Regions from separate parts of the Streptomyces sp. BL1 genome, predicted to be linked through region 1. Evidence: riboswitches for the same ligand, from Rfam matches in the RefSeq annotation. Region 1 holds a riboswitch; each other region holds the start of a gene.
The links. Region 1 has a riboswitch for cyclic di-AMP ahead of AC3AGO_RS20105 (transglycosylase SLT domain-containing protein). Riboswitches for the same ligand answer to the same signal wherever they lie in the genome.
Positions count from the first base shown of each region.

Region 2: another riboswitch for cyclic di-AMP. It lies ahead of AC3AGO_RS14780 (C40 family peptidase); the one in region 1 lies ahead of AC3AGO_RS20105 (transglycosylase SLT domain-containing protein).
Region 3: another riboswitch for cyclic di-AMP. It lies ahead of AC3AGO_RS10470 (M23 family metallopeptidase); the one in region 1 lies ahead of AC3AGO_RS20105 (transglycosylase SLT domain-containing protein).

Region 1 covers NZ_JBXYWZ010000002.1:4,550,264-4,559,770, reverse strand. The annotation lists gene mdlC (benzoylformate decarboxylase) at 1-1,116, shown strand, start outside; tRNA gene AC3AGO_RS20125 (tRNA-Arg) at 1,267-1,342, shown strand; gene AC3AGO_RS20120 (hypothetical protein) at 1,424-1,924, shown strand; gene AC3AGO_RS20115 (DUF4232 domain-containing protein) at 2,009-2,698, opposite strand; gene AC3AGO_RS20110 (GNAT family N-acetyltransferase) at 2,945-4,063, opposite strand; gene AC3AGO_RS20105 (transglycosylase SLT domain-containing protein) at 4,600-5,436, opposite strand; cyclic di-AMP (ydaO/yuaA leader) riboswitch at 5,439-5,602, opposite strand; gene AC3AGO_RS20100 (hypothetical protein) at 5,905-6,399, opposite strand; gene AC3AGO_RS20095 (GNAT family N-acetyltransferase) at 6,608-7,114, shown strand; gene sph (sphingomyelin phosphodiesterase) at 7,268-8,287, shown strand; gene AC3AGO_RS20085 (TIGR03668 family PPOX class F420-dependent oxidoreductase) at 8,409-8,837, shown strand; gene AC3AGO_RS20080 (VOC family protein) at 9,041-9,427, shown strand.
Region 2 covers NZ_JBXYWZ010000002.1:3,371,276-3,380,782, reverse strand. The annotation lists gene AC3AGO_RS14810 (PspC domain-containing protein) at 69-1,625, shown strand; gene AC3AGO_RS14805 (hypothetical protein) at 1,622-1,861, shown strand; gene AC3AGO_RS14800 (DoxX family protein) at 1,858-2,400, opposite strand; gene AC3AGO_RS14795 (hypothetical protein) at 2,629-3,963, opposite strand; gene AC3AGO_RS14790 (class II aldolase/adducin family protein) at 4,027-4,848, opposite strand; gene AC3AGO_RS14785 (NlpC/P60 family protein) at 4,977-6,107, opposite strand; gene AC3AGO_RS14780 (C40 family peptidase) at 6,491-7,669, opposite strand; cyclic di-AMP (ydaO/yuaA leader) riboswitch at 7,678-7,845, opposite strand; gene pcrA (DNA helicase PcrA) at 8,061-9,507, shown strand, end outside.
Region 3 covers NZ_JBXYWZ010000002.1:2,357,211-2,366,717, forward strand. The annotation lists gene AC3AGO_RS10440 (thymidine kinase) at 1-52, opposite strand, end outside; gene AC3AGO_RS10445 (alkaline phosphatase family protein) at 102-1,304, opposite strand; gene AC3AGO_RS10450 (DUF5998 family protein) at 1,328-1,927, opposite strand; gene AC3AGO_RS10455 (bifunctional acetate--CoA ligase family protein/GNAT family N-acetyltransferase) at 1,992-4,784, opposite strand; gene AC3AGO_RS10460 (HPr family phosphocarrier protein) at 4,924-5,208, shown strand; gene AC3AGO_RS10465 (GntR family transcriptional regulator) at 5,321-6,025, opposite strand; gene AC3AGO_RS10470 (M23 family metallopeptidase) at 6,164-7,000, opposite strand; cyclic di-AMP (ydaO/yuaA leader) riboswitch at 7,015-7,173, opposite strand; gene AC3AGO_RS10475 (M16 family metallopeptidase) at 7,395-8,765, opposite strand; gene AC3AGO_RS10480 (M16 family metallopeptidase) at 8,792-9,507, opposite strand, start outside.

The sequences.
Region 1 (9,507 bases):
GCCGACGACGGGAGCGTCGCCGCCCTCGCGGCCCGGTTGTCGGCGGCGGCCGACCCCGTACTGGTGACGGGCGGCGCCGTGGACGCCGAGTGCGCTTGGGACGCCGCCGTCGCGCTCGCCGAACGGCTGGAGCTGCCCGTGTGGGCCTCACCCGTCGAGGGCCGCGTCGGCTTCCCCGAGAACCACCCCCTCTACCGGGGAGAGCTGCCCTCCTCCATCGCCTCCCTCTCCGCCGCGCTCACGGGGCACGACCTGGTGCTGGTCGTCGGCGCGCCCGTGTTCCGCTACTACCCGTACGAGCCCGGGCCGTTCCTCCCCGACGGGGCGGAGCTCGTCCAGCTCACGAGCGACCCCGACGAGGCGGCGCGCGCCCCTGTCGGGGACGCCCTGGTGGCAGGCCTGCGCCCCACCCTGGAACACCTCCTGGACCGCCTCCCGGAAGGGCCCGGCGGGCGGGTGGGCGACGCGGGGGCGGGGCACGGGGCCGGGGAGGGCGCGGGGTCCGGCTCCGGTACGGGCGCCGGGTCCGGGTCCGGGTCCGGGGAGGTTGCGGGTTCGGCCTCAGGGTCGCCCTCCGGGGCGATGACGCCCGACACGGCGATGGCCGTACTCGGCGAGCACGCGCCGCCGGACACCCTGTGGGTGCACGAGTCCCCGTCCAACCTGAAGGCGTTCCGCCGGCACGTCCCCGTCACCGCGCCGGAGTCCTTCCTGATGACCACCGGCGGCGGCCTCGGCTTCGGCCTTCCCGCGGCCGTCGGCGCCGCGCTGGCCCGGCCCGACCGGCCCGTGATCGCGGTCATCGGCGACGGCTCGGCACAGTACGCCGTCCCCGCGCTGTGGACGGCCGCGCAGTGGAAGGCGCCGGTCACCTTCGTGGTGCTGTGCAACCGCGAGTACGCGGTCCTCAAGTCCTTCGCCGACTTCGAACAGACCCCCGATGTCCCCGGGCTCGACCTCCCGGGCATCGACCTGCGGGCCCTCGCCACGGGGTACGGCGTCCCCGCCCACCACGCCGACGGCCCCGACGCCCTGGGGGAACGCCTCCGCCACGCCGCGACGGAGCGCGCCACGGGCCCGGCCCTGATCGAGGTCCCCGTCACCGGCTTCGCCTGACCCCAACACGGCCACTCCGTTACGGAGTTCACCCCCACCGCCCCACCCCGGCTCCCCCGGACACCGCCCCGCGCCACACTCCGGAACCCGATCCACAACCACCCCCCACACCCGGTAGGCTGTCCCCGGCCGCGCGTCTCCGCCGGCCCCGCCTCCGTAGCTCAGGGGATAGAGCACCGCTCTCCTAAAGCGGGTGTCGCAGGTTCGAATCCTGCCGGGGGCACCAGTGGAAAGGTCCCCAGCCGGTCATGGTTGGGGACCTTTGACATCCACAGCTGACATCAACGGTGCTGGGGTGCGGTGGAACATGGGCGAGGACGAGGCTCTGGGCCGGCTGCGGTTTCTTGTGCAGTCGCGTGCCTTCGGCTGGTACGTCGGTTCCGGACGACTCATCCAAGCGGCTCTGGACGCGCTCCTCGCCGGAGTCGAGGCTCCGTCCCTCCCGCTCCTGGCCGGCCTCGGACGTTGCGAGGAACTTGAGGCGCCGGAGCTGTTCGAGAGTCTCGTGGAAGAACTGGGCATTGGGTTCGAAGCGCCGGCAGACCGCTCCGCGTTCTGCTGGGCTCATGCCTACTGGCTGGCTGACCAGATCGTTGACGGCTCCTTGGACCCGGGGTGGGGTGCTGACCTGATCTGGATGGAAGCAGCATCACCGCTCGGCTATCCCGAAGAACTCCAGCAGATCGTCAAGTACGCCAGTGAGCTGGACGACTGGCATGAAGGCTGGACCGTCTCCAAGGAACAGCTCACAGCAGGCGCACTTCAAGCAGCGCGTGAGCTGGCCGAACACCCCAGGGAGACTTCCTGAACCATTGCGAAGCCCCGGAGCGATGAACAGCTCCGGGGCTTCGGCAGCGACGAGGAGGATCGCACGCCCGTGCCGCGCACCGTCCTACTCGGTCGTGTGTGTGGGGTAGACCTGGACGTCGGTGTAGGCGCCCTTGATGGCTCCCGCGCCCGCGGGCCACTTCAGGCTCACGGCGTGGGTCTCGTTCGGGGGCGTGACCTGGATGTTGGTCGGGTGCGAGAGGCTTTCGCCGCTCTTGTCGATGTCGTAGGCGAGGTTGAAGACAGCGGCGTCGCCGGGCTTCAGGTTGGTGATACGCGGCTGGGCCTGGCCGCGCTCGACGGGGTTCGAGGTCTTGTCGGCGTCCTTGATGTCGACGCCCGCGAAGCCCGTCGCCGAGCAGGTGGTCGACCCCCGGTTGACCATGGTGATGTCGATCCTGCCGGAGTCCGCGTCGGGCGCGGCGTCCTTGGCGTCGATGGCCAGGTCCTCCGTCTTGCAGAACTTGTCCTTGCCGCCGCCGGTCTTCGTCGCACCGTTCGCGGCGTCGGCGCGGGCCTCGGTGTCCTCACCGGAGCCCGACTTCGCGTTGCTCGCCTCCGAATCGCCGGAGCCCGAACCGCCGGAGCCCGAACCGCCCTCCGACTTCGAGCCACCGCCCGAGGGCGAAGAAGACGAGGACGACGAGCCCTTGGAGGACGTGTCCGTCCCGGAGCCGTCGTTGCCACAGGCGGTGAGCGACAGGGCGGCGGCGACGCTGATGGCAGCGAAAGCGGTGGTGCGGGTGTACTTCACGGTGTTCCCCCATGAGTAGCGCGGTGCATGTGGTCGGAAGTATTTGTATCTCGCACCGAGTTACAGGCGGTCCTCCGCCTCGTCTCCGTTCTGTCACGAGCGTATTGGCCTCACGGCTCGCCAAGACGTCGCCGCACGGTCATCTGCCTGGCCCGAGCTCCGCCTCAACCAGCCCCGCAACCTCCTGAGTTGGTGAGGCAGCCGGGGAAGACGAGGGCCGTGCGGGCAATGGCGGGGCGGTGGCGGTCAGTTGGAGTCTGTACGGCGGGTGGGGCGGAGGGTGGCGGCTGTTTTGAGGAGGCGGTCTGCCGGTTCGCGCAGGGCGGGGTGGGCCAGGACCGTGTTCCGCAGGCCGCGTACCGGGCGGCGCCACGTGCGGTACGCCGCCGACACCGGGTGCGGGCGGGTCGCGAAGCCCTCGCCCACGTGCAGGTCGCGGGTCTTCAGCCAGTCCTTGTACTCCTTTTCGCCGCGGCCGAAGTCGATGAGGTGGATGCCGTTCCGGCGCGCCGCTTCGATCATGCGGAGGTGCATCATGAGGCCCGGCGAGTAGCGGTGGAACTCGGGGTCGTACGTGGTGAACCAGGCGGCGAGCACCGTACGCGACCTCGGTCCGAAGTGCGCGGCCACCGGGCGGTCGCCCGCGTACAGCACGGACAGCACGCCGGTGAAGTGCTCCTCGCGGACCTGGAACAGATGGTCCGTCAGGTCGACGATCCACGGCCGCGCGAACCGGTCCATCCGTCCCGTCTGCCGGTACTGGGCAGACTTCCAGCTCATGAGTCTGCGCAGCATCCGCGGATCGCGCTCGTCGAAGACGAACCGGATCTCGCCCACGTCGCGCGCCAGGCGGCGTTCCTTCTTCAGGGTCGTCTTGGCCTGCCCCGGGTACGCGCCGCGCAGCCAGTCCGCGTAACTGCCGCCGGAATCAGGGGTGTTGTCGTCCTCGTCGGGTGCCAGGTCGACCACCGGCGAGGCGAACGTTCCCGTCACGTACGGGCCGAAGGGCTTCTGCGCGTCGACGAGGTGGTCGAACTCGAAGACGGACAGCCCGCAGGCGCGCAGCAGTTCGTGGGTGTTCCAGGTGACGCCGGGCCGGTGCACGAGGGCCTGGCAGTCGGAGAGACCGAGCCCGATGGCCCGGCCGACGCCGAACGCGCTGCGCTCGTACGGGAGGAAGCCCACCGGCTCTCCGCCCTCGCGCAGAACCGCCACCCGCGCCCCGCTCCGGTGTATGCCGACTCCGGCCGCGAACTCGGGTGCCAGAAAAGGGTTGGCGTATTCGGGCGACTCGTCCATCGCCCCGTGCCAGGCCCGGCGGAGCGACGTACTCAGCTCGTCGGTTCTGTGGATCGTGATGTCCACTTCAGCTCGACCGCCCTTCCGGGGACTCGGCGAGGAACGCGCCGGCTGTGGCGCGGACCCGTAAGGCGTGTGGCTCACTGTTCTCGACTCGCGTGGCCCGCTTGGACCGCATGGACCGCATGGACCGATTGGGCCGCTTGGCTCGCATGGACGACCGCTCCCCCAGTTTCCGTTCCCCGTGCTGCTGCGCTGTCCGTTCCCCCGTGACGCGCTGCCCGTTTCCCCGTGCTGCGCTGCCCGTTCTCCGGGGCGCGGTGTCCACGGGGCTGCGGCCGGGACACGGGCCGTTGAACAGGCTCCAAACTTCGCAAGGCCGAGTGCATTCTGTCCAGAGTGTCCGTTGTAACGGCCATGCGACAGAACTCACTGTGTAATGTCACGACTTGGGGCTTTGTCCGGATACGGCTGCGCGGGGACGGTCCGCGGAGCCGTCGCCCCCCCGGTACAGCAGGCCGAAGGGCACCTCCCGGAGCGGGAGGTGCCCTTCGGTCTGTCTGTACGAGCGGCCGGTTACCGTGAGCGGCCGGCCGCGGCGGTCAGTAGGCGCCCGAGACGTTGTCGATGGAGCCGTACTGGTCGGCGGCGTAGTTGCACGCGGCGGTGATGTTGGCGACCGGGTCGAGGCTGTCCTGCGCGGTGCCGGGCACGTGGTAGCTCTCGAAGGTCGGCGCGATGACCTGCAGGAGGCCCTTGGAGGGCGTACCGGCGGCGGCGTTGGAGTCCCAGCCGTTGGTGGCCTGCGGATTGCCGCCGGACTCGCGCATGATGTTGCGGTGGATTCCCTCGTACGTGCCGGGGATTCCGTGCCGCTTCATGATGTCCAGCGATTCCCTGATCCAGCCGTCGAGGTTGTCGGCGTACGCCGCGGGCCGCTCGGCGCTCCTGTCGGCACGCTTCTCGGCCGACGCGTCCGAAACCCCCGACTGCTCACCGGAGTTCGCTCCGATCGTCAGCTTGAGCCCGGGGTGGATCATCTCCGGATTTCCACCCACGGCCGCACGGTTGTCCTCGTACAGCTCCTTCCAGCCGCCGGGAACGGAATGTTCTTCGGCGATCTTCTGGAGGGAATCCCCCAGCGCCACGGAATACGTCGTGGCACGGTTCTGCTGCGCGGCAACTCCCTTTCCGGACGCGGAAGTCGGGGAACCGGAGCGTGCGGAGGCGGCGGTCTGCGCGGCCGTCTGCTTGGACGCCGCGGTCTGGGCTGCCGCGGGCTTGGCGGCGGTCTGCGCGGGCGCGGCGTGGGCGGACGCGGCGCCGATCGCCGGCAGCGCGAGGGCGGCGCCGCCGGTTCCGGCGACGACGAAACCGCGGTTCAGACGGCCGTTCCTGAACCCGGGCCTGGGACGACGGTGCTTGCCTCGTGCGGGCATGGTGCGTTCCTCTCCGTCGCCTGCGAGGTGAGCTGTCGGGTTCGGGCTGGAGCTGCCCGGCCGCGGTCTCACGGCTTCACCCCTAGCCGTTCCGTGTTCCGGACCGGCGGTCTGCGCGGTTCCCCCGCTCCTGCCGTACGTGGTGGGGAATGGGTGCGGTGACCGGACGGCGGCAGGATTCGGCGTTCCGCCCGGATGAGGCTGAACGTAGGCGAGAAATACGGCGGGAAACAAGGCCCGCATTCCCCTTTCCGGCCCTGTCGGCGGATAGCGGAGACGGATATCCGGGAATTCCCATCACGGCTCTCCGGCCCAACTTTCCTCGGGTGGCGGGGAAATGAGCGGAGGCGGCCCGGGAACTGACGCCGCATAACGTGATGCGAATCACCGGATGCGGGTGGAACCGATGCCCCCAAAAGGCCGTCCAGGGAGAAAGCGCCGGTGAATTCGCGAAGATTCCCTATGCACCTAAACCCGACGATAACGGACAGCCTTGGGTGCTGCCGTGAGCGGGGCGGCCTCGTTTCGGCCCGGAGAGTTAACGCGGTCATGTTCCGTGCGCTCGTGGGGTGTTGAGGGTGCGTGAGAGGTGGGGTGTTCTACGGGGGCGCATCGCAGGTGGGTTCGCTTCCAGCGGGTGGCGGCTGAGGCGCCGGCGCCCAGCGCGGCCGCTGCGAGCAGCGCGGCGAGGGCCGTTCTGTCCACGGGGGCCCAACCCAGGTCGGACATCCGGTTGATGACGAATCCGTCGAGGAACAGCCAGCAGATCAGGGCCGCGCCGAACGCCCTGCGGGGCCCGGCCAGCGCCGCCGTCCACACGGTGAGCGTGGCGAAGAGGGACAGCGCCAGTGTCGGATGGGTGAGGCCTCCGGCGAGCTTGAGGGCGGCGATCAGCACCGCCGACACCGCGTAGGCGCACGGCAGCGCCAGGTCACCGGCCAGGCTGCGGTGGGTTTCCGGCATGGGGACCGCCTCCTGCTGATCTCTTCACCGTGAGTGTGGCGCCGGAAGCCGCCGGAGAACGCGAGGAGGCCGAGACCTTGGCGCCCTCCTGGCGCCGGAAGCGGAATCCATACGGGTCCTTGACTCAGGACGGGCCGGGCCGGCGAGCGCGCTGGGCAGCGGGGGTATCCGGGAGACGTGCGGGGTGGGGGTTTCTAGGATTTGGCGCATGAGTGAGGTGCGAGAGGCGACGGTGGACGACGCGGCCGAACTGGTGCGGCTGCGGCGGGAGATGTTCGTGGCGATGCACGGGGCCGACGAGCCCGGTGAGTGGGAGCGGACCGCGGAGGACGCGGCACGGCGGCAGCTGGCCGTCCCGGAGGGGGCGCGGTGCATGGGTGCCTTCGTCGTGGACGGCGACGTACCCACGACCGGGCGCCCCACCGCCCCGCACCTCGCGGCGTGCGCCGTCGGCACGGTGGAGGAGCGGCTGGCCGCTCCGCTGCATCCGGCGGGGCTCTTCGGGTTCGTGTTCAGCGTGTGCACCGACGACCGGTACCGGGGGCGCGGTCACGGGCGGGCCACCATGGAGGCGCTGCTCGACTGGTTCGCCGCACGCGGCGTTACCCGTGTCGACCTGCACGCCTCCGAGGACGCCGAACACCTCTACCGCTCCCTGGGGTTCGCCGACCACTCCATTCCGCTGTCGCTGGACGTGTCGCGGCGCGCCCATTAGGGCCCACCCCGTACGGCATCCCCTTAGGGCCGCCCCGTACGGCAAGGGCCCGCGGCCGGTGCGCCGAGCGACAGCCGACGGCCTTCACCCGCCCGCTACCGGCAGGTAACGAAGGCTGGTTGGATGTGGGCGGAACCCAAGCCCCCCACACCTCTGGAGTTTCCGTGCGGACGCGTCCACGTATGTCCAGAACCGTCGCCGTGGCGGTCGCAGCCCTCGCGGGTACGGCGGCCGTACTCGGCACAGCCCCCCGCCCAGGCCGCGCCCACGCCCACGACGGCGGAGAACGCGCGGAGCGCGCCCCCGCGGCTGAAGGTGCTGAACTACAACGCCTTCCTGATGAGCAAGAACCTGTATCCCAACTGGGGCCAGGACCACCGGGCCCGGGAGATTCCGGCGGCGGACTGGTTCCGGGGGAACGACGTGGTCGTGCTGGAGGAGGCGTTCGACAACTCCTCCTCGGAGGCGCTGAAGGCCAACGCCGCCGACGGGTACCCGTACCAGACGCCCGTCGTCGGACGGTCGAAGAGCGGCTGGGACGCCACCGGCGGCGCCTGGTCGGGCGCCACCCCGGAGGACGGCGGGGTCACGCTGCTCAGCAAGTGGCCCGTCGTGCACAAGGAGCAGCACATCTACAAGGACGCGTGCGGCTCGGACGCGATGTCCAACAAGGGCTTCCTGTACGCCGTTCTCGACGTGAACGGCACCAAGGTGCACGTCGTCGGTACGCACACGCAGTCCACCGACAGCAGCTGCGGCAGCGGCAAGGCCGTCGCCGACCGGGCCGCGCAGTTCCGGGAGATCGATGCCTTCCTCGACGCGAAGCACATCCCCGCGGACGAACAGGTCATGGTGGCCGGGGACTTGAACGTCGACTCGCGCGGCGACGAGTACGGTTCGATGCTGGAGAACGCCGGCCTGGTCCCGGCGGACGCGCGCACCGGGCACCCGTACTCGTTCGACACGGAGCAGAACTCCATCGCCGCCGAACGCTACCCGGACGATCCGCGCGAGGACCTGGACTACGTGCTGCACCGCAAGGGCCACGCCCGTCCGGACGGCTGGAGCAACGAGGTCCTGCAGCGTCGGTCCGCGCCGTGGACCGTCTCCAGCTGGGGCAAGCGCTACACGTACACGGATCTGTCCGACCACTATCCGCTGACGGCCGGCTGAGCCCCGCCCGTACCCGCCCGGGTCCGGGGTCCCGTGTGCCGCCGCGGGGTCCCGTGTGCCGCCGTGCCGGTCCCGTACGGGGTCCCCTACGGGGCGGGTACGGGCGGGTAGCGTCGGTCGCATGCGGCTGAGCGAGGACGAGGCACGCCGACGGTTCGCGGCGGCCAGGGTGGTGCGGCTGGCCACCGCCGACGAGGAGGGCCGGCCGCACCTGGTGCCGGTGACGTTCGTGGTCCGCGGCGACACCGTCGTGTTCGCCGTGGACCACAAGCCGAAACGGCACCGTCAGCTCAAGCGGCTCGCCAACATGCTTGCCAACAGCGCCGTCTGCCTTCTCGCCGACGAGTACGACGAGGACTGGACGCAGCTGTGGTGGGCGCGCGCCGACGGCTCGGCGCACGTAAGGGACTTCCCCGAGGGGGACCCGGAGCGGGCCGCAGCCGTGGAGGACCTGATGGCCAAGTACCCGCAGTACGGGGCGCACCCGCCCGACGGGCCCCTCGTCGAGATCGCCGTCGGCCGGTGGAGCGGCTGGTCCGCCGCGGAGTAGGGGGCGGTTCCAGGTACGGGTCCGGTACGGGTACGGGCCCCTGGGCCTCGGTCTCCGGTCCCGTGCCGGGGCTCCCGTGCCGGGGCCTCGGGACTACGGCGAAAGGCCGAGCCCCGTACGGGAGTGACCTGCGGCGCGGGCTCGTTGGAGAGGCGAGAAGACAGCAGGCGAACGCCGGCACCGGACCGAAGGAGATCCCCGGTATGTCCATCGCGCTCAACCACACCATCGTGCACGCCACTGACAAAAAGGCGTCAGCGGACTTCCTCGCCACCCTGCTGGGACTGGAAGTGGCGCCGCAGTACGGCCCGTTCCTCCCGGTCGTCACCGGCAACGAGGTCGCGCTGGACTTCGCCGACGCCGGCGACAGTCCGATCACGCCGCAGCACTACGCGTTCCTCGTCTCGGAGGACGAGTTCGACGCCGTCTTCGGGCGGATCCAGGACGCGGGCCTGACGTACTACGCGGACCCGTACCGGACCCGGCCCGGCGAGATCAACCACAACGACGGCGGCCGCGGCGTCTACTGGCTGGACCCCGACGGGCACGTCCTGGAGATCATCACCCGCCCCTACGGGAGCGGGAGTTGAGAGCACCGCCGTCGGATTCACGGCGTTGAGCTGACAGATCCGGGGCAACAGGAAACGTCAGCCGTGGGGCCCGGCACCGG
Region 2 (9,507 bases), 1.2 Mb from region 1:
CGATCTCAGGGTTGTGTCCGGGTCGGTCCCGGATGTGACGTGGGGCGCGCAGCGGCGAACATGTCCTCATGACCGACGAGCAGCAGCCGTCACGGGACGACGGCACGCACGGCCCCGCCGCCACGGCGGCCCCCGGCGGCGGCGCCGCGGGGGCGTCTGCTGCCGAGGGGGACGGCGGGCGGATCAGGCGGAGCAGGAAGCACCGGGTCGTCGGCGGCGTGTGCGCCGGGCTCGGCCGGCATTTCGACGTGGACCCGGTGATGTTCCGGGTGCCGCTCGCCGTGCTCTCCGTCGTCGGCGGGCTCGGCCTGGTCTTCTACGGCTGTGCGTGGCTGCTGATCCCCGCGTCCGGCGAGCGGGAGAACGAGCTGCGGAAGCTGCTGTCGGGGCGGATCGAGGCCGGTTCGCTGGCCGCTTTCCTGTTCGCGCTGGTCGGCTGCGGTCTCTTCCTCGCCTCGCTCGGCAGCCGGAGCACCGCTTTCTCGCTGATGCTGGCGGTGGCGGTCGCCGGCGCTGCCTACTGGTCGCGCCACCGGCGGCAGGCCGAGGCGGCGGAGGCGGAGGGCGCCCCGCTCGACCCGGCCACCGCGCATGCCGTCGCCGACGCCCCGCCGGAGGCCAAGGCGCCGCCGGTGCGGGAGGTGCCGCAGTGGTGGCAGGACCCGACGGGCCTGCACATCACCTACGCCGGCGGCGGGCACAGCGGACAGGTGGGCGACTCCGGCTATCTGTGGGGGCCGGCCGATCTGAGTGACGCCGAAGCGGCCGGGATGAGAGCCGGGGCGGGCGCGAGTCCGGCCGTGGAGAGTCCCGGCTCCCGGCAGCCGGCGAAGACGCGGCGGCGGTCCATAGGCGGGCCGGTGCTGCTGCTCGCGCTCCTCGCGGCCGTGGCCGGCACGGCAGCGGAGTGGAGCAGCAGGCCGCTCGGTACGAGCCTGACGCTCGGATTCGCCTGCGCGCTGGCCGTGTTCGCCCTCGGGCTGGTCGTCAGCGCCTTCTTCGGGCGGCTGGGGGCGGGCACGATCGTGCTGGTGGTGCTCACCGCGGCGCTGCTGACCGGTGCCGCTCTCCTGCCCAAGGACATCGGCACCCACTGGGACGAGCGGAGATGGACGCCGGCTTCGGCGGTGAAGCTCCAGCCGGAGTACCGGCTGGACGGCGGCCACGGCGAACTGGACCTGCGGCGGCTGGAGCTGAAGGAGGGACAGACGGTGCGGACGGCGGCCCGGATCGGTGCGGGGCAGCTGAAGGTCGTGGTGCCGGAGGGTGTCGCGGTCCGGCTCGACGCGCATGTCGACGCGGGAGAGATCAGGGTTCCGCGCGGCGGGTCCCTCGACGGGCAGACGGGGCACGACACCTCCGGAGGTCTGGACCGGAGGCTGGAGACGACGCTGAAGCCGCTGGGCTCCTCGTCGGCGCCGAAGGGGACGATCGATCTGAAGCTCGAAGTGAGCCTCGGCCAGGGCGAGATCGTCCAGGTGGACCCGTCCGGGGTCAGGACGGACGGGATACCGGCGGGGTCGACTGGGCAGTCCACGACGACCCCGGGGCTGCCCGCGGCCCCCTCGGGACAGCCCTCGTTGCCGTCGCCCGCCGGCGCCTCCCGTACGGCGGCCCTGCGATGAGCCGGCACCGTTTCGAGCCCGCGCTGCTGCTGCTCGGTCTGATACTGCTCGGTGCCGCGCTGACCTTCGTGATGGACGCGCTCGGCGAATGGCAGGTGCCCGGCTGGCTGTTGCTGATTCTCGTGCCGGCCGCGCTGGTCCTGGCGGCCTTCACCGCGGTGATGACCTACGTGGCACGGCAGCGCCTCGCGCGGCGGCGCGAGGGGAGCGCCCCGGAACCGCCGGGGACCGGCTAGCCGAAGATCCGCCGCCCCTTGCGCCTCCGGCGCTGTACGAGCAGCGAGTCCAGGGAGAACATCGGCGCCCCCGCGCAGATCAGCGGGATCCACGCCATCAGATACGGGAGGTCGTTGCCCAGGTAGTAGGGCTCGCTGGACCAGCTCATGGTCAGCAGGAACGTCAGCGACAGCAGGGCCCCGCCGAGCGCCGCCAGCCGTGCCCACAGCCCGGCCAGGGTGCCCAGCCCGACGACCAGCTCACCGGTCGCGATGGCGATGCCGAAGCCGTTCGGGCTGTGCTGCGCCAGGTCGATCAGGGCGGGCACGCCGGCCGTGTTCCGTACCGCGTCGAGCTGGGCGGCCAGTGACTCCGGGCCGTTGCCGAAGAAGGCGGGGTCGGTCAGCTTGTACAGCCCCGCGTAGATGAAGGTGATGCCGAGGAAGGCGCGCAGCGGCAGCAGCGCATAGCGCGAGGCCATGCCCCGGAGCCCTGCCGGCCCGCTTCCCTGCGGTCCGTCGAAACCGTTGACCGCATGCGGCGTGTCGTCGCCGCCCATCCGATCCGCCAGAGACATCCGCCTACCGCCTTCCGAAGAGCCGGGCTGCCAGTGTGGGGTGTCGAGGGTGCGGGGGCGATTCTTCCCGTACGGCGTCCTCTCCAGGCAAGTACGGAACGGAACGCCGGGCCACTCACACGACGCGGAGACAGGACGCGGACACAGGGCCCGGCCCGGGATCCGTGCGCGGGACCCGTGCCGGACCGCCGCCCGCGGGAGGCAGTCCGGTCAGTCGGCGACGTCGACGGTGTAGCGGTTCGTCTCGACCCCGGCCGCAGTGATCACCTGCACGTCGACCCGGCCCGCGTCGACCTCCACGGGCACCGGAACGATCAGGGTGGCGTCGGCCGGATTGGTGAAGCCGCCGGGCACGGGGATCAGCGGCACGTTGACGTGCACCGCGCCGATCCGCACCACCATCCGGGCCAGCCGGTCGGGCGCGCCCGCGCCCGGCGGTACGAAGCCCGCGCCGCGGATCTCGATGTCGTCGCCGGTGCGGATGGGCGCGTGCAGATCGCCGATCTCGCGTGCCCGGACGACCGACAGCACGACCGGCCGGCCGCCCTCCGCGTATTTGCCCGCCAGATACGTCGCCGTGGACACCGCCACGAGCACCGCCAGCGCCCAGGGCAGGTCGGGCAGTTGCTCGGGCATGCGGGCGAGCCGCACCGCGGCGAACAGCACCGCGACGCCGTTGACCAGCGCGTACTGCACGTCCGAGAAGGAGCCGCGGCCGGCGTCGTCGGTGAGCAGATCGGCGGCGCGGGGCCGGTCGGCGCGCACCTTCTGGAGCCGCTGCGACTGCACCCGTACGGCGACTGTGCGGCGTACGAAGACGGCCACCGCGCAGCTCAGCGCCAGCACCGTCAACAGCCCGGCGCCGCGCGCCAGATCGAGCCCCGACAGCAGGGCGCGTCCGTCCTCGGCGCCCCCGGTGAAGGCCAGCTGGAGGGCGAGGACGAGCACCGCGTAGGCGGCGAGCAGCACCCACGCACCGGCGACCGTACGGGAGGTGGACAGCCGGTTGTCCTCGCCGATGACGGGGGCGAGGACGCCGCCGCGGGCCCGGTGGTAGTACGCGGCGAGGCTGAGCGGTACGGCGGTGAGGACCGCGGCCACCAGTCCCGCGGTGCGTGCCGTCGTCCAGCCGGCCGAGATGGCGGTGAGCGCCTGGCACAGGAGCAGCACCGTCACGGCGGCCCATACGGCGGCGAGGGTGTGCCGCCACAGACCGGTGAGCCAGGAGTCGCCCTCGGCGCGGGCGTGTTCGGCGACTGTGCCCGCGGCTCCGGCGAGTTCGTCGGAGATCCACTGCCGGGAGGCGCTCGCGGAGTGCGCGAGCGCTGCGGGTACGCCGTTGCCGGCCGCCAGTTCGTCCCGGCGCAGGTGGAAGTCGTGGAGCGCGCCCTTCGCACAGTGCGGCGAGTGCGTACTGCCGGTACTGCCTGTGCCGGGACGGTCCTGCGTACCGCCCGGATGGTGTGAACTGTCCGGGTTCGGCGCGCTGCCCGCGCTGCCGCAGCCCGAGCCCCGCGTGCCGTCCCGTGCCGTATCGACGGCCACTGTGCAACCCCGCCTCTCAACTACCAAGCGCTGATGGGGGATTGTGCCTTATGGCCGCAAGCGTCAGCTCAGCAGGTCCGGTTCTTCACGAGTCACTCCTGCGTACAGCGGCTGGTAGTTGATCCATGCGACGAGATCGCTGCCGAGCTGTTCGCGGGTCGTGACGGCATTCCTGTGGTCGATCAGCACGGGCTTGCCGGAAGCGCGTGCGGACAGCTGGATCTCGCAGGCGCGCTCCATCTGGTGGAACCACCACGCCGCCGAGTCGACCGTGTCGCCGACCGTCAACAGGCCGTGATTGCGCAGGATGAGCCCCTTGTGCGGGCCGAGAGCCGACGCGATGCGGCGGCCCTCCTGCTCGTCGACGGCGACGCCGGTGTACTCGTTCAGCAGCGCGTGGTCCTCGTAGAAGGCGCACGCGTCCTGCGTGAGCGGGTCGAGCAGCTCGCCGAGCGCGGACAGCGCGCGCCCGTGCGTGGAGTGGCTGTGTGCGACGGCAACGACATCCGGGCGCGCCTGGTGCACTTGTGAGTGAACGACGAACGCCGCCTGGTTGACGTGCCGGCGCCCCTGGAGGACCCGGCCCAGCTCGTCGACGAGCAGCAGATCGCTGACCGTCACGTGCTGGAAGGGCACCCCGAACGGGTTCACCCAGAAGCAGTCGGTGAACTCCGGGTCCCGTGCGGTGATATGGCCCGCCACACCCTCGTCGTACCCGAACCGGGCGAACACGCGCAGCGCCGCCGCCAGCCGCTCCTTGCGGTGCTGCCGCTCCTCGGCCGGGGAGAGATTCTCGGGCGGCAGGCTGAAGTGCAGCTCTTCCGGGGGTATCGGGGCCGGGCGGGCGGTGCCTGCCGGGTGGGCGGGTTCGGCGGGGTACGACATGGGCCTGCTCCTCCTGATCGCAGCGCGGTACGGAAGCGGAAGCTACCTGTACGTACGTCAACTGACCAGGGCCGGGCGGGCGTCGGACCGGGCACGCGCCGGACCGGGCGGGGGCCCGGCCGCGGTGCTCAGGCCGGACGCATCGCGCCCGAGAAGGGCATCTCGTCGATCGGCGCGACCCGGACCGGCGTGCCGGGACGGGGCGCGTGGATCATCTTGCCGCCGCCGATGTAGAGCCCCACATGGCTGACGCTCTCGTAGAAGAACACCAGGTCACCAGGGGCGAGTTGGCCCCGGGCGACACGCTTTCCGGCGTCGATCTGTGCGTACGTCGTGCGGGGCAGCGAGACGCCGGCGGCCTTCCACGCGGCCTGGGTCAGGCCTGAGCAGTCGTACGAGCCGGGGCCGGTGGCGCCCCAGACGTACGGCTTGCCCAGCACGCCGCGCGCGAAGTCGACGGCCTGCACGGCGCGTCCCGCCGCCTGCCCGGGACGTACGGCGTCCCGGCCCGCGCCCGAACCGTCCGCGCCCGAACCGCTCGCGCCTGAACCGTCCGCGCCGTCCGAACGGGACGCGCGGGCGCCGGCGGGCGGCTCCTCACCGAGCGCCCGCGCGCGGTCCTCGGGCGAGAGCCGGTCGAGCAGCTTCTCCGCCTCCGCGAGCTTGTCCTTCACCGTCCGCTTGTGCGCACGGGCCGAGGCGGTCGCGTGCCGGAGGGTCTGCTCCGTCGCGGCGGCCTCGTCGCGCAGCTGCCGCACCTCCCGCGCCTGCGCGGCGATCTTCCGTACGGTGGCCGACTGCCGGTCGCCGGCGCGCTCGGTGACGGCCGCCCGGTCCAGATAGTCGTCAGGCGAGGACGAGAGCGCGACCTGCAGGGACGGGTCGAGGCCGGCGGTGCGGTACTGCGCGGTGGCGTACGAACCCAGGGTGTCCCGCGCCGCGTTGAGCCGGGAGCGGCCGCGGGCGGTCTCGTCGCGGAGCTCCTCGAGCCGGTCCTCGGCCGCCTCGGAGCGCTCCTCGGCGGCGTTGTGGCGTTCCGTCGCGCGCTCGGCCTGGCGGTGCAGCGCGTCCACACGGGAGGCGATCTGCTCGGGGGTCTGCTGTGGATCCGCGTGCCCCGAGCCTTCGAATGCGAACGAGCCGGCCGTCCCGGCGAGCGTGAGGGTGAGCGCGGCGCGCGCGGCGTTGCCGGTGAGCGGATGCGGCGGCCGGGGCCTGCGGTGGGAGGGGGAGGGGGAGGACTTGCGGTGCGAGGCCATGGTCCGGCCGTCACTTCCTTCGCGTCGTACGTCCCGCGAGGGGGAACCCGGCGGCGGCCCGCACAGGGGGGAACGGACCGCCGCCGGATCTTCGGCGGGGGTGGCCGGACGTACCCGAGGGGCGGGGCCCGGCCACCTGGGCGAGGACGCTAGCCCCACGGTCCGCGCCGCTGCCCGGCGTTGACCGCGACTGTCCGTTTTCGGCGGGGCGGGGAGCGGAGGGGGACCGGCGGCGCGACGGTCACGGTCGCCTTCCGGTGACTCGGCGATCGATGCGCGGATTCCGCGCCCCCTGCCCGGCAGGCCGTGTTACCGCCCCACCGCGGGGCCGTACGCCGTGGCGCCGTCGCGGTGTGGGGGAACCGCGACGGCGCAGCCGGAGGTCAGCCGGGGCGGACGGCCGAGTGGAACGGCATGTAGTCGATCGACTCGTAGCGCACGTTGGCGCCGGGCTTCGGCGCGTGGATCATCTTGCCGCCGCCGCTGTAGATCCCGACGTGGCTGATGTCGTCGTAGAAGAAGACCAAGTCGCCCGGCTGCAGCTGGGACTTGGAGACCGTCGTGCCGACCTTCACCTGGTCCCACGTGGTGCGCGGCAGCGATATGCCGGCGGCCTTCCAGGCATCCTGGGTGAGGCCCGAGCAGTCGTACGAGGACGGGCCCGTCGCACCCCACACGTACGGCTTGCCCAGCTGTTCCTTCGCAAAGCCGAGCACCTTCGCGGCCTTCGTCGCGTACGCGCCGTCCGACGTGCCGCCGGAGGAACCGGAGTCCGAACCGGACGACGAGCCGGAGTCCGAGCCGGAACCCGAACCCTCCTCGCGCTGCCGCTCCTCCTCGGCCGCCTGCCGGCGCTCCTGCTCCGCGCGGGCCGCGGCCTTGCGCTGCGCCTCGGCCTCCTTCTTGCGCTCCAGCGCGGCCAGCCGGGCCTTCTCCTGCGCGGTCAGCTTCGACAGCATCGTGCGCGCCTCGGACAGTTTGCCCTGCACCTCGCGCTTGCTGTCCCGGAGTTGGTCCTGCGCGGAGGTGAGCGATTCGAGCTGGCGGGTCGCCTCGGCGCGCTTCGTGCTGGCCGACCGCTGCTGCTTCTCGAAGTCGGCGACGGCCTCCTTCTGGCGGCCGGTCATCCGGTCCATCATGTGCTTCTGCTTGAAGAAGCTCTGCGGGTTCTCCGTGAGCAGCAGCGTCGCCGTGTCCGACATGCCGCCGGTGCGGTACTGCGCGGCGGCGATCGAACCGAGCAGCCTGCGCGCGTCGTTGAGCTTCTCGGTCCGCTGTGCGACCTGGCCGAGCATCGAGTCGACCTTCGAACGCTGCGCCGCCGTCTGCTCCTTGGCCGCGTTGTACTTCTGCGTCGAGACGCCGGCCTGCTGGTACAGCCGGTCGACCTTCTTCTTCACCGACTCCACGGACGGTCTGGCACCGCCGTCGTCGGGTGCGGCGCTCGCGCTCTGCGAGAGCAGAGTGACGGAGGCGAACGCGGCGGTGGTGACTCCGATGGCTCCGCGCTTCGTCGCGGCGGACTGCAATATGCGGGTGCGCGGCTTGCGGTGGGACGCCAAGGCCGGCGACTCCTTCCGTGCTCCGCCTACCGGGTTAGCTGTCGGGTTCGGGCGTCGGAAAGCGGCCCTACGGAGCGCATCGCGCGGTGCGCGCGCTCCGATTCACCCCTGCAGTACGTGCGTACGCGGTGGGTCCCCGGCTCCGGCACGGCGGCCGGACTCGGCGGGGGCGGTCCGTGCCGGCGCGGTCGCCGGCGAACGGTGCGGACTGCCCAGAGACGGCACGGTAGCGAAGTCGTGTGGCCCATGTGAAGGCTGTGAGCGATTCGTCCGTTATCTTTTCGTTGCCTCGCAGGTGAGCAGCGGCGGGGCGGTGCGGAAGCGGACAGCTGTGCGCAGTTTCCGTGCGGAGGGCAAGGGTGTCGGTGCGGGCGCCTAGACTCGTACGACGATGAGCAGCCTCTTCGACGACAGTCACCTCGCGCACCTGGAACCCCCGGCCGAGGAGGAGCCGCCGCCTCCTCCGGACCCGGAGGGACCGGACGCGGCGCCCGACGACCTCTTCGGCGGCACCTTCGGTTCCGGTGCCCGCGAGCCGTACCACCGGGACGGCGCCCCGCGCACCGTCGTGGACACGGCCGCGCTGCTGGACGGGATGAACGAGCCGCAGCGCGACGCCGTCGTGCACACCGGCTCGCCGCTGCTCATCGTCGCCGGCGCCGGCTCCGGCAAGACCCGCGTGCTCACCCACCGCATCGCGTATCTGCTGGGCGCCCGCGGCGTCCACCCCGGCCAGATCCTCGCGATCACCTTCACCAACAAGGCCGCGGGCGAGATGAAGGAGCGCGTCGAGGAGCTGGTGGGCCCGCGCGGGCAGGCGATGTGGGTGTCGACGTTCCACAGCGCGTGCGTGCGCATCCTGCGCCGGGAGTCCAAGAAGCTCGGTTTCACCTCGTCGTTCTCGATCTACGACGCGGCCGACTCGAAGCGGCTGATGGCGCTGGTGTGCCGGGATCTCGACCTCGATCCGAAGCGCTTCCCGCCCAAGTCGTTCAGCGCGAAGGTGTCCAACCTCAAGAACGAACTGGTCGACGAGGAGGACTTCGCGGGGCAGGCCAGCGACGGCTTCGAGAAGACCCTCGCCGAGGCGTACGCGATGTACCAGGCGCGGCTGCGCGAGGCCAACGCCCTGGACTTCGACGACATCATCATGACGACGGTGAATCTGCTGCGCGCCTTCCCGGACGTGGCGGAGCACTACCGGCGGCGCTTCCGGCACGTCCTCGTGGATGAGTACCAGGACACCAACCACGCGCAGTACGCGCTGGTGCGGGAGCTCGTCGGCGGCGGGGACGACCCGGCGGAACTGTGCGTCGTCGGCGACGCCGACCAGTCGATCTACGCCTTCCGCGGTGCCACCATCCGCAACATCCTGCAGTTCGAGGAGGACTACCCGGACGCGACGACCATCCTGCTGGAGCAGAACTACCGCTCCACGCAGACGATTCTGAGCGCCGCCAACGCCGTCATCGAGCGGAACGAGAACCGCCGCCCGAAGAACCTGTGGACCCGCGCCGGGGACGGCCCGCGGATCACCGGCTACGTCGCGGACACGGAGCACGACGAGGCGCAGTTCATCGCCGACGAGATCGACCGGCTCACGGACGGCGGCGAGGCCAAGGCCTCGGACGTCGCGATCTTCTACCGTACGAACGCGCAGTCCCGTGTCTTCGAAGAGGTGCTGATCCGGGTCGGCCTGCCGTACAAGGTCGTCGGCGGTGTCCGCTTCTACGAGCGGCGCGAAGTCCGGGACGTGCTGGCCTACTTGCGGGTGCTGGCCAACCCGGAGGACTCCGTCTCGATGCGGCGCATCCTCAACGTGCCCAAGCGCGGCATCG
Region 3 (9,507 bases), 2.2 Mb from region 1:
GAGTGCTCTTTCCGCAGTCCATCGTTCCGGAGAAGAACACCAGCTCTGGCATGGGTGAGGAGGCCTTTCGGGGCGGTACGGGGAGGGGCCGGGAGAGACGGTCAGGTGCGGACTTCGAGGAGCGGGACGAGCTGTTCGGCCGGCGTCGCGGAGCCGTGCATGCCGACCAGCGCGGACTCCTTGGGCTCCCGCCGGGTCGCCACGACCGCCGCGTCGCCGTCCATGGCGGCGACCACGTCGCCGATGCGGGCCCGCACCCGGTCGTCCACGCGCGGCCCGAACCAGCCCAGTTCGATGGCCTCTTCCCTGGTGGCTACCCACGCCTGGTCCGCGAGTACCTCGCGCCAGACGGTGTGCACGTCGGCGGCCGCGCCGGGCACCGCGTACACGTGCCGCATCCGGCCCTCGCCGCCGAGCCGGGCGATGCCGGCACCCAGCTCCCAGTCCTCGTCGGCGTCGAACCGCGCGGCGTGGGTGTCCGGGACGTCGACCATGCCGTGGTCGGCGGTGATGTACAGCGCGGAGCGCGGCGGCAGTTGACCCGCGAGCCGCTCGGCGAGCCGGTCCACGTACATCAGCTGGCCGCGCCAGGCGTCGGAGTCGACGCCGTAGCGGTGGCCGTTGCCGTCCAGGTCCGCGTAGTAGGTGTAGACGAGGGTGCGGTCAGCGGCGCCGAGCCGGTCGGCCGCGAGGTCCATCCGGTCCTCGCCGCCGAGCCTGCCGTAGAAGGTGCCGCCGGACAGCGCCACCTTGGTCAGCGGCGTGTGCTCGAAGTGCGGCGCCGAGACCTGACAGGTCTCCACGCCCGCGGCGTCGGCCAGTTGGAAGACCGTCGGGTACGGCTGCCAGGCGTGCGGATCCGTCCACGGCTGCCAGCGGAGCTGGTTCATCAGCTCGTTGGTCTCCGGGTTCAGCGCGGTGTAGCCGGGCAGCCCGTGCACGCCGGGGACCAGGCCCGTGCCGACCGAGGCGAGGGACGTCGCCGTGGTCGACGGGAAGCCGGCCGTGAGCGGCCGGCCCGTGCCGTTCAGCGACGTGGACAGCAGCGACGCGAGGAAAGGTGCCTCGTCGGGGTGGTCCCGCAGGATCTCCCAGCCCATGCCGTCGACGAGGAACACGCAGACGCGGTCGGCCGGCTCCAGACCCAGTCCGGTGGCCGGAACGGGAACGCCCTGGCCCGCGGTGACCGCGGGCAGCAGGTCGGCGAGGGAGGCCGTGCCGTACCGCGGCACGGGTGCGGTACGCGGGTCGAGCGGCGCGGGCTCCTCGCCGGGCGAGGAGTGGGTGGTGGCGGGATGGGCCATGGCGGTGGGCGGATCTCCTGGTCTCACCGGGGAGAGACCGGGCGGGAGCCCGCCGTGGCCTCCGAGAGGGACTGGGCGAAGGCGAGGGTCTGGCGCACGGTGTCCGGCCCGTCGGCGGCCTCGCTGACGCGCAGCGAGAGATCGTCGGCGGTGGCCGAGCCCGTATAGCCGTGGTCCGCCTCGCAGTTGGGGTCGCCGCAGGCGGCGGGCTCCATGTCGAGACGGGAGACGGCGCCCCAGCCGATGGTCAGCACGACCTCGCGCGGCAGCGTGCCGGGGGTGTACGACTCCGGGTTGGCGACGACGCGGGACAGCACCACGGAGGAGATCCGCTCCAGCTTCACGGACTCGGTGGACGTCGTCGCGTACGGCGTTGGGGAGGTGCCGTCGGCCGGCTGCTCGTCGGTGTGGCTGACGATGAAGCGGGTGGTGGTGAGGACCAGGACCGTCACATGGCGGCGCACTTCGTTCGAGTCGAACGTCGTCTCCTGATGGACGAGATAGGAGGCCACGGCCTCGCCGCCCACGGCCGCTTCGACGGCCTCGGCCACGAGAGCCGGGTAGTAGCCACTGCGTTCGATCGCGGAGCGCAGCCCCTGGGTCGTCGTACCGGTCTTCGCCATGGGTGCCATCCTACGGGCCGTGGGGCGGGGCTCGTGCGCTGCTGCACCCGCGGCGGAGCCCCGTTCAGTAGGCGGGCAGCCGCCGGGGGCCGAGGTCGGTGCGCGGCGGAGGCTCGGCGGCGCGGACCGTCGCACCGAGCACGGTGAGCCCCCGCGGCGCGACGACCACGGGTTCCAGGTCGACGGTGACGATCTCCGGGTGCTCGTCGAGCAGCCGGGAGACCCGCAGCAGCAGCTCCTCCAGCGCCGCCGTGTCGACCGGCTGGGCGCCGCGCCAGCCGAAGAGGATCGGCGCGGTCCGGATCGTCCGCACCAGGCTCGACGCGTCCCGGTCGGTGACCGGGACCAGGCGGTGCGCGGTGTCGCCGAGCAGTTCGGACGGCGGCCCGGCGAGGCCGAACGACAGTACGGCGCCGATCGCGGGGTCCACGGCGGCGCGGATCACGGTGTCGACGCCGCGCGGGGCCATCGGCTGGACGACGGGCCGCAGCTCCTCGGGGGTGCCCAGGGTCCGGGTCAGCTCGCCCCAGGCGCGCCGGAGTTCGTCCTCGCCCGCGATGTCGAGCCGCACCCCGCCGAGGTCGGCGCGGTGCCGCAGATGGGGCGCGGTGGTCTTCAGCGCGACCGGATAGCCGAGCCGGGCCGCGGCCTCCGCGGCCTCGTCGGGGGTGTGCGCGGGGCTGGTGCGCTGCACGGCGATGCCGTAGTGGCCCAGCAGCGCCGCGGTGTCGTCGGGGGTGAGGGGGTGGCTGCGGCGGCGCTCCCCGGTGGTGGCGGACACGGTGGTGGGCCGGTGCTCGCGCTGCCCCGCCGCCGGTACGGCGGACGTCTCCCCGCCGGCGGCCTTCTCGTCGCCGCCGTCGTCCCCGGAGTTTCCGGCGTCCCCGCGGGTGGCGCGGGCGAGGAGCTCCGACGCGGCCTGCTCGTCGATGTCGTCGAACTCCGGTACGCGGCCCGGGTGTTCCGCGTCCCGGCGCCAGCGTGCGTAGCCGACGGCCTCCGACAGGGCGCGCACCGCGCGTTCGGGCGCCGGGTAGGAGGGGATGCCGCGCCGGGCGAGGGCCGTGTCGAGGCCCTGGATGGCGAGGTGGACGACGGCGACGGGCTTCTCCCCCGAGGCCTCGCGCAGCGCGTCGGCGAGCTCTTCGAGCGGGGTGCTGCCCACCCACGGGATCACCGTCACGACGACGGCGTCCGTCCCGGGGTCGTCCTGGGCCGCGCGCAGCGCCGCGCGGAAGTCGTCGGGGCTGGCCGAGGTGGTGAGGTCGGTGACCGGTCCCGGGCGCAGGCCGAGCGCGAGGCAGGCGTCGTACGTGAGCAGGGACAGGGACTCGGTGTTGCCGAGGACGGCGACGCGCGGCCCGGCCGGGAGCGGCTGGCGGTCCAGCAGGGCGCCCACGTCGATGAGTTCGGTGACCGTGTCCACCATGATCACTCCGGCCTGGCGGAGCAGGGACGAGACGGTCGCGTCCGGAGTGTGGGACACCGGTGCCGCGTGGCCGGGCGGCGGCGCGCTCGCGCTGTGCCGGGCGCCCTTCACGACGACGACGGGCTTGCGTGCCGCGATCCGCTTCGCGAGCCGGGTGAACTTGCGCGGGTTGCCGATGGATTCGAGGTACATCAGCGCGACGTCGGTGTCCGGGTCGTCGTCCCAGTACTGCAGCAGGTCGTTGCCGGAGAGGTCCGCGCGGTTGCCCGCGGAGACGAAGGTGGACAGGCCCGTACCGCGCCGGTGCAGCCCGTCCAGGAGGGCGATGCCGATGGCCCCGGACTGGGTGAACAGCCCGGTGCGGCCGGGCTCCGGCACCTGCTGCGAGGGGGTCGCGTTGAGCCGTACCGCGGAGGAGGTGTTCATCAGCCCGAAGGCGTTCGGCCCGACGATCCGCATCCCGTACGAGCGGGCAAGACGCACCAGTTCGCGCTGCTCGTCGCGGCCGAAGCCCTCCGACAGCACGACGAGACCCTGCGCGCCGTGCTCGCCGCACTCCCGCACCACGCCGGTGACCTGCGCGGCCGGCACGGCCACCACGGCGAGGTCGACGGGCTCCGGCAGTTCGGCGACGGAGCGGTGCGCGAGCACCCCGTCGATCTCCGTACGGCCTTCGGGGAGGCGGCTGTTGACGGCGTACGTGTCCCCGGTGAAGCCCGCCGTACGGAGGCTCTCCAGCACGGCGCGGCCGGTGCCGCCCGGGCTGCGGCTCGCGCCGATCACGACGACCGAGCGGGGGGCGAGCAGCCGCTGGACGGAGTGCCCCTCGGCCCGCTGTTCGCGGGCGTGCATCACGGCGAGGGAGCGCTCGGTGGGCTCCAGATCCAGCGTCAGATGGACGGAGCCGTCCTCGAAGCTGCGCCGCTGGGAGTATCCGGCGTCCGTGAAGACTTTGATCATCTTGTTGTTGGCCGGCAGCACTTCGGCGCCGAACCTGCGGATGCCGCGCTCCCGCGCGACGGCGGCGATGTGTTCGAGGAGCGCGGACGCGACGCCGCGGCCCTGCTGGTCGTCGCGGACGAGGAAGGCCACCTCGGCCTCGTCGGCGGGGTACGTCGCCGAGCGTCCCGTGGAGTCGATCCGGTCGTAGCGGACGGTGGCGATGAACTCGCCGCCGACGGTGGCCGCCAGCCCCACCCGGTCGACGTAGTCGTGGTGGGTGAAGCGGTGCACGTCGCGGTCGGACAGCCGCGGGTAGGGAGCGAAGAAGCGGTAGTACTTCGACTCGTCGGAGACCCGCTCGTAGAAGTCGGTGAGCCGCTGTGCGTCGGCCGTCGTGATGGGCCGGATCCGGGCCGTTCCGCCGTCGCGCAGTACGACGTCGGCCTCCCAGTGCGTGGGGTACGCGCGTTCCGCCGGGGACTGCATGGGGTCAGGTTAGGCCCTGATGAGCGAGGTGACAGCGGGGCGGACAGGCCCGGTCCAGGTGGGCACAGGCGTTCTGCTCGGCCCGTGCAAGACTGGTTTGGACAACCGTCACCACAGCAACAACCCGAAGGGCTACACCATGGTTGAGCGCCGCGTCTCCGTCGGCTGGGCCGAGGGCCTGCACGCCCGCCCCGCCTCGATCTTCTGCCGCGCCGCTGCCGCCGCCGGCGTCCCGGTCACCGTGAAGAAGGGCGACGACGGCAACGCCGTGAACGCCGCCTCCATGCTCGGCGTCCTGGGTCTCGGCGCGGAGGGCGGCGACGAGATCGTGCTGGCTTCCGAGGCGGATGACGCGGACGCCGCGCTCGACCGTCTGGCGAAGCTGGTCGCCGAGGGCCTCGAGGAGCTCCCGGAAACGGTCTGATTCCGGAAACCACTTCCGGACAACCGGACTTCCGGTTCCGTGCACAACAGGCGGAGGGAATTCACGCAGGCGCAGCCCGTGAATTCCCTCCGTTCTTTGTATACGGGGAGTGTTAAATGCGGTCGCGCGCCGTATTGACGCCAGGTTTCGTTCCGCTCACCGCCGCTTTCCCCGGCGGCCTGCGCAACCGGTGCAGCACAGCGGAACGTTCGACGTGCTGGGCCGTCAGCACCCTGGCGCGGTCCGCGTCGCCGCGCACCACCGCGTCCGTGATCGCCCCGTACTCCTGCCAGACGGCGGTGGCCCGCAGCGGCAGGTCGACCGCGTACATCCAGGCGATCTTGCGGCGGACCTGCGTGAGCAGCCCGGTGAGCCCGGGACTGCCGGACGCCTGCGCCAGCGTCTCGTGGAACCAGTCCTCCAGGGCCCGCAGGTCGGAGAGGTGCCCGGAGTCCACCCGCTGCTGACCCAGCCTCACCAGGCCGCGCAGCACCTTGAGATGGGCCTGCGTACGGCGCTGCGCGGCGCGGGCCGCGCCGAGCGGCTCCAGCAGCGCGCGGATGTCGAGCAGGTCGGCCGCCTCCCGCTCGGTGGGCTCGGCGACGCACGCGCCCGCGTGCCGGCGGGTCGCAACGAAGCCCTCGGACTCCAGGGTGCGCAGCGCCTCGCGGACCGGGACCCGGGAGACGCCGTACCGCCGGGCGAGGAGTTCCTCCGTGAGCCGGGCACCGGGTGGGAATGTTCCGCCGACGATATCGTCGCGGATTGCCGTGCAGAGTCCGCGTTCACGCACACTCGGAGACCCGGTATTTCCCATGCACAGAACTGTATGGCAACCGCGTCGAATTTCCGACGGAGTGCGTACCGCTCAGGTAAATACGGCGTGAAAAGAACCCCCGGCCGTTGTTCCGGCCGGGGGTTCCTGTGCTGCGTTGTACTGCTGGACGACGGAGCGTCAGAGGGTGACGCCCTGCGAGCGCAGGTACGCCACGGGGTCGATGTCCGAGCCGTAGTCCGGACCCGTGCGGATCTCGAAGTGCAGGTGCGGACCAGTGGTGTTGCCGGTGTTGCCGGAGAGCGCGATCTGCTGGCCGGCGGTGACCGACTGGCCGACGGAGACGCCGATGGACGACAGGTGGCCGTACTGGCTGTAGTGGCCGTCCTTGTGCTTGATGACGACGTTGTTGCCGTACGCGCCGCCGTTGCCGGCCTCCACGACCTCGCCCGCCGCGACGGACTTCACCTGGGTGCCGATGCCGGCGTGGAAGTCGACGCCGGTGTGCGAACCGGAGGACCACAGACCGCTGGACGCCGAGTACGGGGTGGACAGCTGCGGGTGCCCGACGGGCGCCACGTAGCCGTTGAGCTTGGCGCGCTTGGCCTCGGCGGCGCGGGCCGCCTTCTCCTTGGCCTCGCGCTCCTTCTTCGCCTTCTCGGCCGCGGCCTTGCGCTTCGCCTCGTCGGCCTTCTGCTTGGCCTCCTTGGCCTGCTGCTTCGCCTCGGCGGCGGCCTTCTTGGCCGCGGCCTCGACCTCCGCCTTCTCGGCGGCGGTCTGCTGTACGTCGGCCTGGTGGGCGACGGCGTCGGCGACGCGGCCGTCCACGTCGAAGGCCTGGGTGAGGCCGGTGTCGCCCGAGGGGGCGGTGGAGGGGCCGTCGGCGAAGGCCGGGGAGGCGACGGTACCGACGACGCCGACTGCGGCGAGGCCGGCTATGCCCGCGGCGCCCGCGGACACGCGACGGCGGGTCCGACTGGGCGCACGATGCTTACCGGTGGCACGGGTGAACGCCATGAGCTGGCGCAACTCCTTTCCTTCCGTCTCGCCTACCGGGTTAGCTGACGGGTTCGGAGCAGGAAGGTCTCCTACGGACACCTCCGTGCGGAGGCATCCGATTCACCCCAAGGGACGTGTGGGTCCCCGGCTCCCCTGGCTCGCGCCGTACGGGGACTCGGCGATCACTGCGCGTCGGCCGCGGGCGCGGTCACTTCTGACGAACAGCGGCAACGAAGCTAAATGGGACATCAATGAACCACCAAGCCGATCGGGCCGTTTGTTGGGCATGCCACACCCGACACCGGGGCACCAATGGGCAATTCAGACATACGGCGAACATGCTCCGGACAACGGCGAAGCCGGGCGGGAAGTCCCGCCCGGCTTCGTGGGTTTCGCGGCGTTCTGCCTGTCCTCAGCCTCCGGTGACGACCGTGACCTCTCCGATGCCCAGCTCCCTGACCGGCTCGGCGATCTGCGAGGCGTCACCGACGAGCACGGTGACGAGCCGGTCGGCGGGGAAGGCGCTGACCGCCGCCGCCGTGGCCTCGACGGTGCCGGTCTCGGCGAGGCGCGCGTACAGCTGCGCCTGGAAGTCGTCCGGCAGGTGCTGCTCGACCTGATCGGCCAGCGTGTCCGCGACGGCCGCCGCCGTCTCGTACTTCAGCGGGGCGACACCGACCAGGTTCTGCACGGCGACGTCGCGCTCCTCGTCCGTCAGCCCGCCCTCGGCGAGCGTGCGGAGCACCGTCCACAGGTCGGCCAGGGCGGGCCCGGTCACGTCGGTCGCCACGGAGCCGGAGACGGAGAGCAGCGCGGCGCCCGCGCCGTCCGGGGTGGAGCGCAGCACGTGGCTGAAGGCGCGCACGCCGTACGTGTAGCCCTTCTCCTCGCGCAGCACCCGGTCCAGACGGGACGTCAGGGTCCCGCCCAGGCAGTAGGTACCGAGGACCTGGGCCGGCCAGGCGCTGTCGTGCCGGTCGGGACCGATCCGGCCGATCCGCAGCTGGGTCTGCACCGCGCCGGGACGGTCCACGATGACGACCCGGCCGCGGTCGTCGGCGGTGACCGGGGGCACCGGGAGCGGCTCGGCGGTGGAGCCGGTCCACGCGCCGAGGGTGTCGGCCAGCGCCGCGTCCACGTCGGTGCCCGCGAGGTCGCCGACGACGACGGCGGTCGCGGTGGCGGGACGGACGTGCGCCTCGTAGAAGGCGCGGACGGCGGCGGCGTCGATCCGTGCCACGGACTCCTCGGTGCCCTGCCGGGGCCGGGACATCCGGGACTCGGCGGGGAACAGCTCCTTGGAGAGCTCCTTCGCGGCCCGGCGGGCCGGGTTGGCCAGCTCGTGCGGGATCTCGTCCAGCCGGTTGGCGACGAGGCGCTCGATCTCGCCGTCGGGGAAGGCGGGGGCGCGCAGCGCGTCGGCGAGCAGGCCCATCGCCTTGGGCAGCCGGGAGACCGGCACCTCCAGCGAGACCCGGACGCCCGGGTGGTCGGCGTACGCGTCGAGGGTGGCGCCGCAGCGCTCCAGCTCGGCGGCGAACTCCTCGGCCGTGTGCTTGTCGGTGCCCTCGGACAGCGCCCGCGCCATGATCGTGGCGACGCCGTCCAGGCCCTCCGGCTCCGCGTCCAGCGGCGCCTGCAGGCTGATCTCGACGGCGACGACCTGCTGGCCGGGGCGGTGACAGCGCAGCACGGTCAGCCCGTTGGCCAGCCGGCCGCGCTCGGGTGCCGGGAAGGCCCAGGGCTTCGGCTGCCCGCCGTGCGGCTGCGGGTGGAAGGTCATCTCGGGGGTGGGGGCGGCGGCGTCGCTCACTGGCCCGGCTCCTCGTTCTCGTCTGCGGCTGCTTCGGCGTCGGCGTGCTCGGTGGTCGGCTCGTACACCAGCGACGCGCGGTTGTCGGGGCGCAGCCGGGCCGCGGCGACGGCCTGCACCTCCTGTGCGGTGATCTCCAGGACGCGGCCGACCGCGCCCAGGGCCAGCTGCGGGTCGCCGAACAGCACGGCGTACCGGCAGAGTTCGTCGGCGCGGCCGCCGACCGTCGCGAGCCGGTCCAGCCACTCGCGCTCCAACTGCGCCTGCGCCCGCTCCATCTCCTCGGGCGTGGGCCCCTCTTCGGCGAACCGGCGCAGCTCGTCGTCGACGGCCGCCTCGATCGCGGACACCTCCACGCCGCCGGACGCCTTCACGTCGAGGAAGCCGAGCGAGGGCGCGCCGGCCAGCCGCAGCAGGCCGAACCCGGCGCCGACGGCGAGCCGGTCGCGGCGCACCAGCCGGTTGTGCAGCCGGGAGGACTCGCCGCCGCCGAGCACCGTCAACGCCAAGTCGGCGGCGTCACCCGCGCGAGTGCCGTCCTCCGGCAGCCGGTAGCCGGACATCAGGGCGCGCGCGGGCACGTCCTCCTCGACGAGTTCGCGCTTCTCCTCGCCCATCACCTCGGGCAGCGCGCCGTCCCGCGGCGGGTGCTTGCCACCGTGGCCGGGGATGGAGCCGAAGTACTTCTCGACCCAGGCGAGGGTCCGTTCGG